2 regions of the Mesorhizobium sp. M0060 genome follow, and region 1 is predicted to be linked to the other one. Evidence: predicted binding sites of a transcription regulator. Region 1 holds the regulator's gene; the other holds the start of a gene.
What was found. Region 1 encodes LexA, which represses DNA repair genes until DNA is damaged. Its sites were predicted from a motif close to TGTTCNNNNTGTGTTCNG; they were not measured.
Positions count from the first base shown of each region.

Region 2: a site for LexA is predicted at 2,062-2,079, ahead of ruvC (crossover junction endodeoxyribonuclease RuvC). Genes of this name have one in related genera too.

Region 1 covers NZ_JAMYUP010000004.1:129,074-132,718, reverse strand. The annotation lists gene moaC (cyclic pyranopterin monophosphate synthase MoaC) at 1-40, shown strand, start outside; gene NKJ94_RS06150 (molybdopterin molybdotransferase MoeA) at 40-1,245, shown strand; gene lexA (transcriptional repressor LexA) at 1,350-2,102, shown strand; gene NKJ94_RS06140 (ComEC/Rec2 family competence protein) at 2,059-3,645, opposite strand, start outside.
Region 2 covers NZ_JAMYUP010000002.1:107,288-110,932, forward strand. The annotation lists gene ruvB (Holliday junction branch migration DNA helicase RuvB) at 1-836, opposite strand, end outside; gene ruvA (Holliday junction branch migration protein RuvA) at 880-1,500, opposite strand; gene ruvC (crossover junction endodeoxyribonuclease RuvC) at 1,511-2,020, opposite strand; gene rcdA (protease adaptor protein RcdA) at 2,337-2,864, opposite strand; gene NKJ94_RS02800 (DUF2269 family protein) at 3,442-3,645, shown strand, end outside.

The sequences.
Region 1 (3,645 bases):
CGGGGTCACCGGAGATGGGACCACCGGGGCGGGCCGATAATGGCGCTGGTCCCAGTTGCCGAGGCGCTCGAGCGCCTGCTGCACGGCGCAGCAGCGCTGCCGGGCGAACGCGTCGCACTGCTGGATGCCGCAGACCGCGTGCTGGCGGAGCCGGTTGTGGCGCTCCGCACCCAGCCGCCGTTCAATGCCTCCGCCATGGACGGCTATGCCGTGCGGGCCGCCGATATCGCGTCCCTACCAGCAAAGCTTTCGGTGATCGGCATGGCGCCAGCCGGACGCGGCTTTGCCGGGGCGGTGCAGCAAGGGCAAGCCGTACGCATCTTTACCGGTGCGCCGCTTCCCGAAGGCGCCGACACCATCGTCATCCAGGAGAACGTCCGCGACCTCGGCGGCGGCAGCGTCGAAGTGACGGAGCCGACGGTGCAAGGGCGCAACATCCGCCGCCTCGGGCTTGATTTCGCCAAGGGCGACGTCCTGCTGGGCCAGGGCCGCCTGCTAGATCCGGCGGCCTTGTCACTGGCAGCATCGGCCAACCACCCCGAGGTCTGCGTGGTCAAGCGGCCGCTGGTCGCCATCATCGCCACCGGCGACGAATTGCTGCCGCCGGGCAGCGAGCTTGGCCCCGACCAGATCATCTCGTCAAACGCCTATGGCGTCGCCGCCGCCGCACAGTCGGTCGGCGCGCGCGCGCTCGATCTCGGCATCGCGCCGGACCGCAAGGAGGCGATCGCTGCGCTGGTGACAAAGGCGGTGAAGGCCGGCGCGAATGTCATCGTCACGCTGGGTGGTGCCTCGGTCGGTGACCACGACTTCGTCCATGACGTGCTGACCGGGCAAGGCATGACCCTCGATTTCTGGAAGATCGCCATGCGGCCCGGCAAGCCGCTGATGTTCGGGCGGCTGGGCGACATCCGCTGCATCGGCCTGCCCGGCAATCCGGTGGCAAGCCTGGTCTGCACCCAGCTCTTCCTGAAGCCGCTGCTGGCGCGGCTCGGCGGCCGGGCCTTTCAGCAGGATATACGTCGGGCGCGGCTCGGCGCTGCCATGCCGGCCAATGATCTCAGGCAGGATTATGTGCGGGCTGTTGTCAGGCACGACGCCGGCACGCTGGTGGCGACGCCGTTCGGCATTCAGGATTCCTCAATGCTGAAAATGCTGGCCGATGCGAACGGGCTGATCGTTCGCGCACCGTTCGCACCCGCCGCGGCGGCGGATGCTCCCTGCGACGTGCTGATGTTACGCTGAACAAACCGTCAACACATTCATTAAACTTTAAACAGTTGCGGAACACAAATGGAACAGATAGTGTTTGTTCTGGGTTTGTTTTTCTGATTCTGTTGGGGGTCGCTATGCTGACACGCAAACAACACGAACTGCTGATGTTCATCCACGAAAGGCTTAAGGAAAGCGGTATCCCGCCCTCCTTCGACGAGATGAAGGAAGCGCTCGACCTGGCTTCCAAATCAGGAATCCACCGGCTGATAACGGCGCTGGAGGAGCGCGGCTTCATTCGCCGTTTGCCCAACAGGGCCCGTGCCCTGGAGGTGCTGCGCCTGCCCGACTCGATCGCCCCAGGCCTCAATGCGGCACGCAAGTTCTCGCCGAGCGTCATCCAGGGCAGTCTTGGGCAAGGCGGTCCTGGGCAGGGCAGCCTGGGACGGCAAGGCAAGCCGACATCGTCGCGCGTCCCTGCAGCCGGCAATGACGACGATGTCGTCGTCGCCGTGTCGATTCCGGTGATGGGCCGCATCGCCGCCGGTGTGCCGATCGACGCCATCCAGCACCAGACGCATTCGATCTCCGTGCCGCCGGACATGATCATGGGCGGCGAGCATTATGCGCTTGAGGTCAAAGGCGATTCGATGATCGAGGCCGGCATTTTCGACGGCGACACGGTCATCATCCGCAATGCCGATACGGCGAGCCCCGGTGAGATCGTGGTGGCTCTGGTCGACGAGGAGGAAGCGACGCTGAAGCGGTTCCGCCGCAAGGGCGCCTCGATCGCCCTGGAAGCCGCTAATCCGGCCTATGAGACGCGCATCTTCGGGCCAGACAGGGTCAAGGTGCAAGGCAAACTCGTCGGGCTGATCCGCCGCTACTGAGTTGCGCCCTTGGGTGTGGTGCCGGCTTAGGCTTGTCGGCCTTGCGATATGGCGGCAGGCCTCTGGCCTCGCGTGAAAACTTCCGCTGCATATGCCAGGGCCGGTATGATTTTTCGACCGCGAAGCGGATTTCTGCGCGCGTTGCCGCTTGTGGATCGAAATACACGGCGGCACTTCCCGCGCGCGCCAGTTGCCGTTTGGTGACGACGAGGACCAGCCGGTCGTAGTAGCAGGGGTTATGGGTGGTGGCGTCGTCGATGACGATCAAACTGGCAAAAGCACAGGCTGGCCGCGCAGAATCCCGGTCCTTGGCTTGCGCGACAATCGCACCGGATGGATGGCGGGCAAGGCAGAGGCCCTCCGTGCAAATGAAAGGCATGCCCGCTGGCAGATCGGCTGGGTCGGCAATGTCGAATTGCGGGTCGTTCTTTCCCGGTGTTTCCGGCGCGACGATGGCCTCGGAGGTCAGGGCGCGTTTCCAGTTGTCGATGGTGAATTCATTCGGGCGTGCTCGGTTGACCGCGAGTTCACCGCTGCCGATCGGCAGCGCGACCAGCCGTGCGTCCTCCGAGATCAATACGTCGGGTGCGCGCGTCTGCGTAGTCGTCAGCAAGCCGGCGAGCGCGAAAGGAAGTGCCGCGAGCCGCAGCCAGGTCGTGGCCATGCTGGCAATTATGAGACCAATCGTCACCAGAAGGACCGATCTCAGCGAAATCAGCCCGACCGCGTCGATCGGCGAGCGCTCGGAGATCCATCCGGACAGGGCGATCATCGCCGTCAGCCCCTTGCCCATCACATAGAGGAAAGGCCCATCCGCGCCGAACGGCATCGCCAGCGCGCTGAGGACCGCGCAAGGCATGACGACCAGCGAGACAATGGGCATGATCGCCAGATTGGCGAACAGGCTGAGCGGCGCCACGCGCTGGAAATGCCATATAGCGAAAAGCGCCGTGGCGCCCCCTGCAATGATCGAGGTCATCGCGAGGCCGCCCATGCCCAACAGAACCTTTCGGGTGGCGAAGCGTAGCGGCGACCGCCGCGGTGGCGGCGTGGTGGCCCTGCCGGCGCGGTAATCGGACCAGCCGGCATAGGCGCCGACAAGGGCCGCAGTCGCGGCGAAGGACATCTGGAAACTCGGACCGACCACCTCGTGCGGCGACACCAGGATGACCGCGATGGCCGAGATCGCCAGATTGCGCATGGTGAGCGCGGCCCGGTCGAACAGCACGGCGATAAGCATCACCGCCAGCATGATGAAGCTGCGTTCGGCCGCCACCACGATGCCGGAAAAGACGAGGTACGCCGCAATCGAAAAAAGCGCGGCGGCCGCGGCATATTTCTTGACCGGCCGTCGCGATGAGAAGTTGGGAAACAGCGCAAAGGCGCCGCGCAGGAGGGCCATGATGGTGCCGGCGACCAACGCCATATGCAGCCCTGAGATGGAGATGATGTGGTAGATGCCGGTACGCCGCATCGCTTCGTTGATCTCCTCGGGAATGCCGGCGCGCACGCCGACGATCAGCGCGGCTGCAATTTCCCCCTC
Region 2 (3,645 bases), on a different contig from region 1:
ACCGGCCCGCCGCCGAAATTCCGGGCGATCATTGAGAGATAGCGGCGGTCGAGCGCGTCGAGGCCGAGCCCGTCGACCTCCAGCCGCGTCAGCGCCTCGTCGGCGATCTTGCGGTCGACATGGCCGTCGCCGGCAACGCTGGCGAAGTCGCGCACCCGGCGCAACAGCCGGCCGGCGATGCGCGGCGTGCCGCGCGCCCGCCGGGCGATCTCCAAGGCACCGTCGTCGCCGAGCGGCATGGCAAGGATGCGGGCGCCGCGCCGCACGATCTGCTCGAGTTCCTCGACCGAGTAGAAATTGAGCCGCACCGGAATGCCGAACCGGTCGCGCAGCGGGTTGGTCAAAAGGCCGAGCCGGGTGGTGGCGGCGACAAGCGTGAAGCGGGCCAGGTCGATCTTGACCGAGCGCGCCGCCGGCCCCTCGCCGATGATCAGGTCGAGCTGGAAATCTTCCATCGCCGGATAGAGGATTTCCTCGACCGCCGGGTTGAGCCGGTGGATCTCGTCGATGAACAGCACGTCGCGGTCTTCGAGGTTGGTGAGCAACGCCGCCAGATCGCCGGCCTTGGCGATGACCGGACCCGAGGTCGAGCGGAAATTGACGCCAAGCTCGCGCGCCATGATCTGCGCCAGCGTCGTTTTGCCGAGGCCAGGCGGGCCAACGAACAGCACATGGTCGAGCGCTTCGCTGCGCCCCTTGGCGGCTTCGATGAACACTTTGAGATTGGCCCGCACCGCCGCCTGGCCGACAAAGTCGCCAAGCGTCTGCGGCCGCAAGGTCTGCTCGGCGTCCTCGCCGCGTCTGTCGGGAGCAATGAGGCGTGGCGAAAGGCTCATGCCGCCTTCCTTGCATATGGCAAGGGACCGGACAAGCAACGTCTCACCGTGCCAGCTCCTTCAGGCCGAAGCGGATCAGCTTCGAGGCGTCCGCCTCCTCGCCTGCCGTCTTCAGCGCTGCCGCCACCGCATTGGCGGCGGTGTCGCGCGAATAGCCGAGATTGACCAGCGCCGAGACGGCGTCGGTGATCGGCGCCGAGGCAACGCCCTCGCCGAGCTCCTGCTTCAGGCCGATGGTGCCGGAGGCAGTGCCCGCATAGGCCGGCGCCTTGTTCTTCAATTCGGTAACGATGCGCTCGGCCACCTTCTTGCCGACGCCGGGCGCACGGCTGACCATGGCGATATCGCGCAGCGCAATCGCATTGGCGAGGTCGGCCGGCGCCAGCGTCGACAGGATTGCCAGCGCCACCTTGGCGCCGACGCCCTGCACATTGTTCATCAACAGCCGGAACCACTCGCGCTCCAGCACCGACTGGAACCCATAGAGCCGCAGCATGTCTTCGCGCACATAGGTCTCGATGAACAGCACCACCGCCTCGCCGGGCGGCGGCAACGCGGCAAGCGTGCGCGCCGAGCAATAGGCGACGTAGCCGACGCCATGCACGTCGACGATGCAGAAATCCTCATCGATCTCGTCCAGCGTGCCTTTGAGCTTGCCTATCATGCCGGAACCGTCATGCCAGCGCCGCCATCCTGTAGGCGATGCTCTGCCGGTGATGCGCGTGACAGATGGCGATAGCCAGCGCATCGGCGGCGTCGTCTGTGTCGAAAGTCGCCTTCGGCATCAGCACCTTGACCATCATATGGATCTGCTTCTTGTCGCCATGGCCGACGCCGATCACCGCCTTCTTGACGGCGTTTGGCGCATATTCGGCAACGACAAGGCCGGCGCGCGCCGGCACCAGCATGGCGATGCCCCGTGCCTGGCCGAGTTTCAGCGTCGCCGCGGCATCCTTGTTGACGAAGGTCTGCTCGACCGCCGCCTCGTGCGGCATCGCGGCATGCAGGATCTCGGCGAGCCCGTCATGCAATTGGCAAAGACGCACCGCCAGCGCCGCTCTGTCGTCGGACCGCACGGTGCCGGAAGCGACGAAGCGCAGCGAATTGCCGAGGCTTTCGACGACGCCCCAGCCGGTACGCCTAAGCCCCGGATCGATGCCGATGATGCGAATCGCTTCCCCCATCCGCCAACTTTACCCCCAGCGGACAGCGATGCCAGCAAAATGTGAACAAACCAGAAACGGGCTTACACTGTGTCCCACAGGCTGTTTGAGAATTCGCTCTGACGAGGCAGATGGTGTGGTTTTCGAGAACCGAAGCGGAGCGGACATTTGGGTCCGTGAGCATCGCATGATCCCGAAAATCGGGTTCGATTTTCGGGATCATGCGTAATCAAAGTGCTGCAGCGTCCTTTGCGCGTCCAAAAGGACGCGCGGCGCTGCAGGTAAGCGCAGAAAACCGCGCCAGGTGTCCGTCAGAGTAGAATTATCAAGCAGCCTGTCAGCCGCGGGCGAAAGCCGTGTTTAGCAGCGTGATCTGGTCGGAGACCGGATTGAGGCGACGGCTCGACGGCGGCACCTCGGCGAGGCCGCCATAGATCTCCTCGTCCATGCGGCGCACCAGCGCCTGTAGGCGCAGCGACCGGTTGACGAGGTCGATGAAATCCTTCGGCAGTTCGGCCCAGCCGGGCGCCTCCTCATGCGCGGAGGCGGTGTCCAGACGCACCTTGGATTTTTCGGAGGCGACCTGATCGCGGGTCATCTCGCCGGAATTCGCCGCCCGCTGCAAAAGCAGCCACGAGGCGACCTGCATCAGCCTTGTGGTCAGCCGCATCGATTCGGCCGCATAAAGTGTCGCCGCCAGCCTCGACAGCTTCTTGGCCTCGGCCCGGCCCTTGCCGTCGAGATATTCGGCCGCCTGCTCGACCAGGCCCATGCCTTCCTGATAGAGCGGCTTGAAGGATTGGGAGAAAACCCGGCGCTCCGCCAGTTTGATGGTTTTCGCGCCGGCCTTCGAAGGCTCGTTCATTTGCTACGCCCCTGCACTTGCCTAACAGCCGGCCGATTTGGCTCTTGGCCGTCACATCCGGCAGCCTAAACGACTGAAGCTTGAAAATGCGCTTCGCCGGCAGCGAAGGCAAGCACATGTTTAACAAACGGTTAACGGCCCCATTTGACGCCAAGGGCTCCTTGCCGACGAACAAAAAAAGAGCCGCGGATAAGGCGGCTCTCAGGAGTTTAACAGGGAGGCGTCAAACAAAGTGGCTCCAACCACTCGGTAAGAATCCAGATCACTGGATGGGCATAGTAAACGCCTGTAAAGCTTAACGAAGCCTTAACGAAGGGCATATTTTTTGATCAAGCGCCCAGCATCTGTGCCGGAACAGCACAGCCGACCGGCTAAGGATCGTTTGCACCACCGGCTGGAAAGTGGAGCAACGCGCTTACGCAATGGTTCCTCCAGATCGTGACCGACATACCGAAACAAAACCGCCCTCCGCGCGACATCGTTCCGAAACAGGCGCCGCGCTAAACGCCCGCTCCTCGCAACGAGGCGGAGCAAACCTTGCGCTCCGGCAATCATCAAATTTCTCAAGGAGCGAACCATGGACTGGTACTCGGTCGTTAAATTTCTGCACATCGTCTCGGCGATCCTCTGGGTCGGCGGCGGCTTCACGCTGATGCTGCTTGCGGTCCGCGCCGATCGCGCTGGAAACGTCGAAGGCATGCTGCAGGCGATGCGCGCCACCGGCGAGCTCGGCAACCGGTTCTTCGCGCCGATGTCGATGCTGACGTTGCTCTTCGGCCTC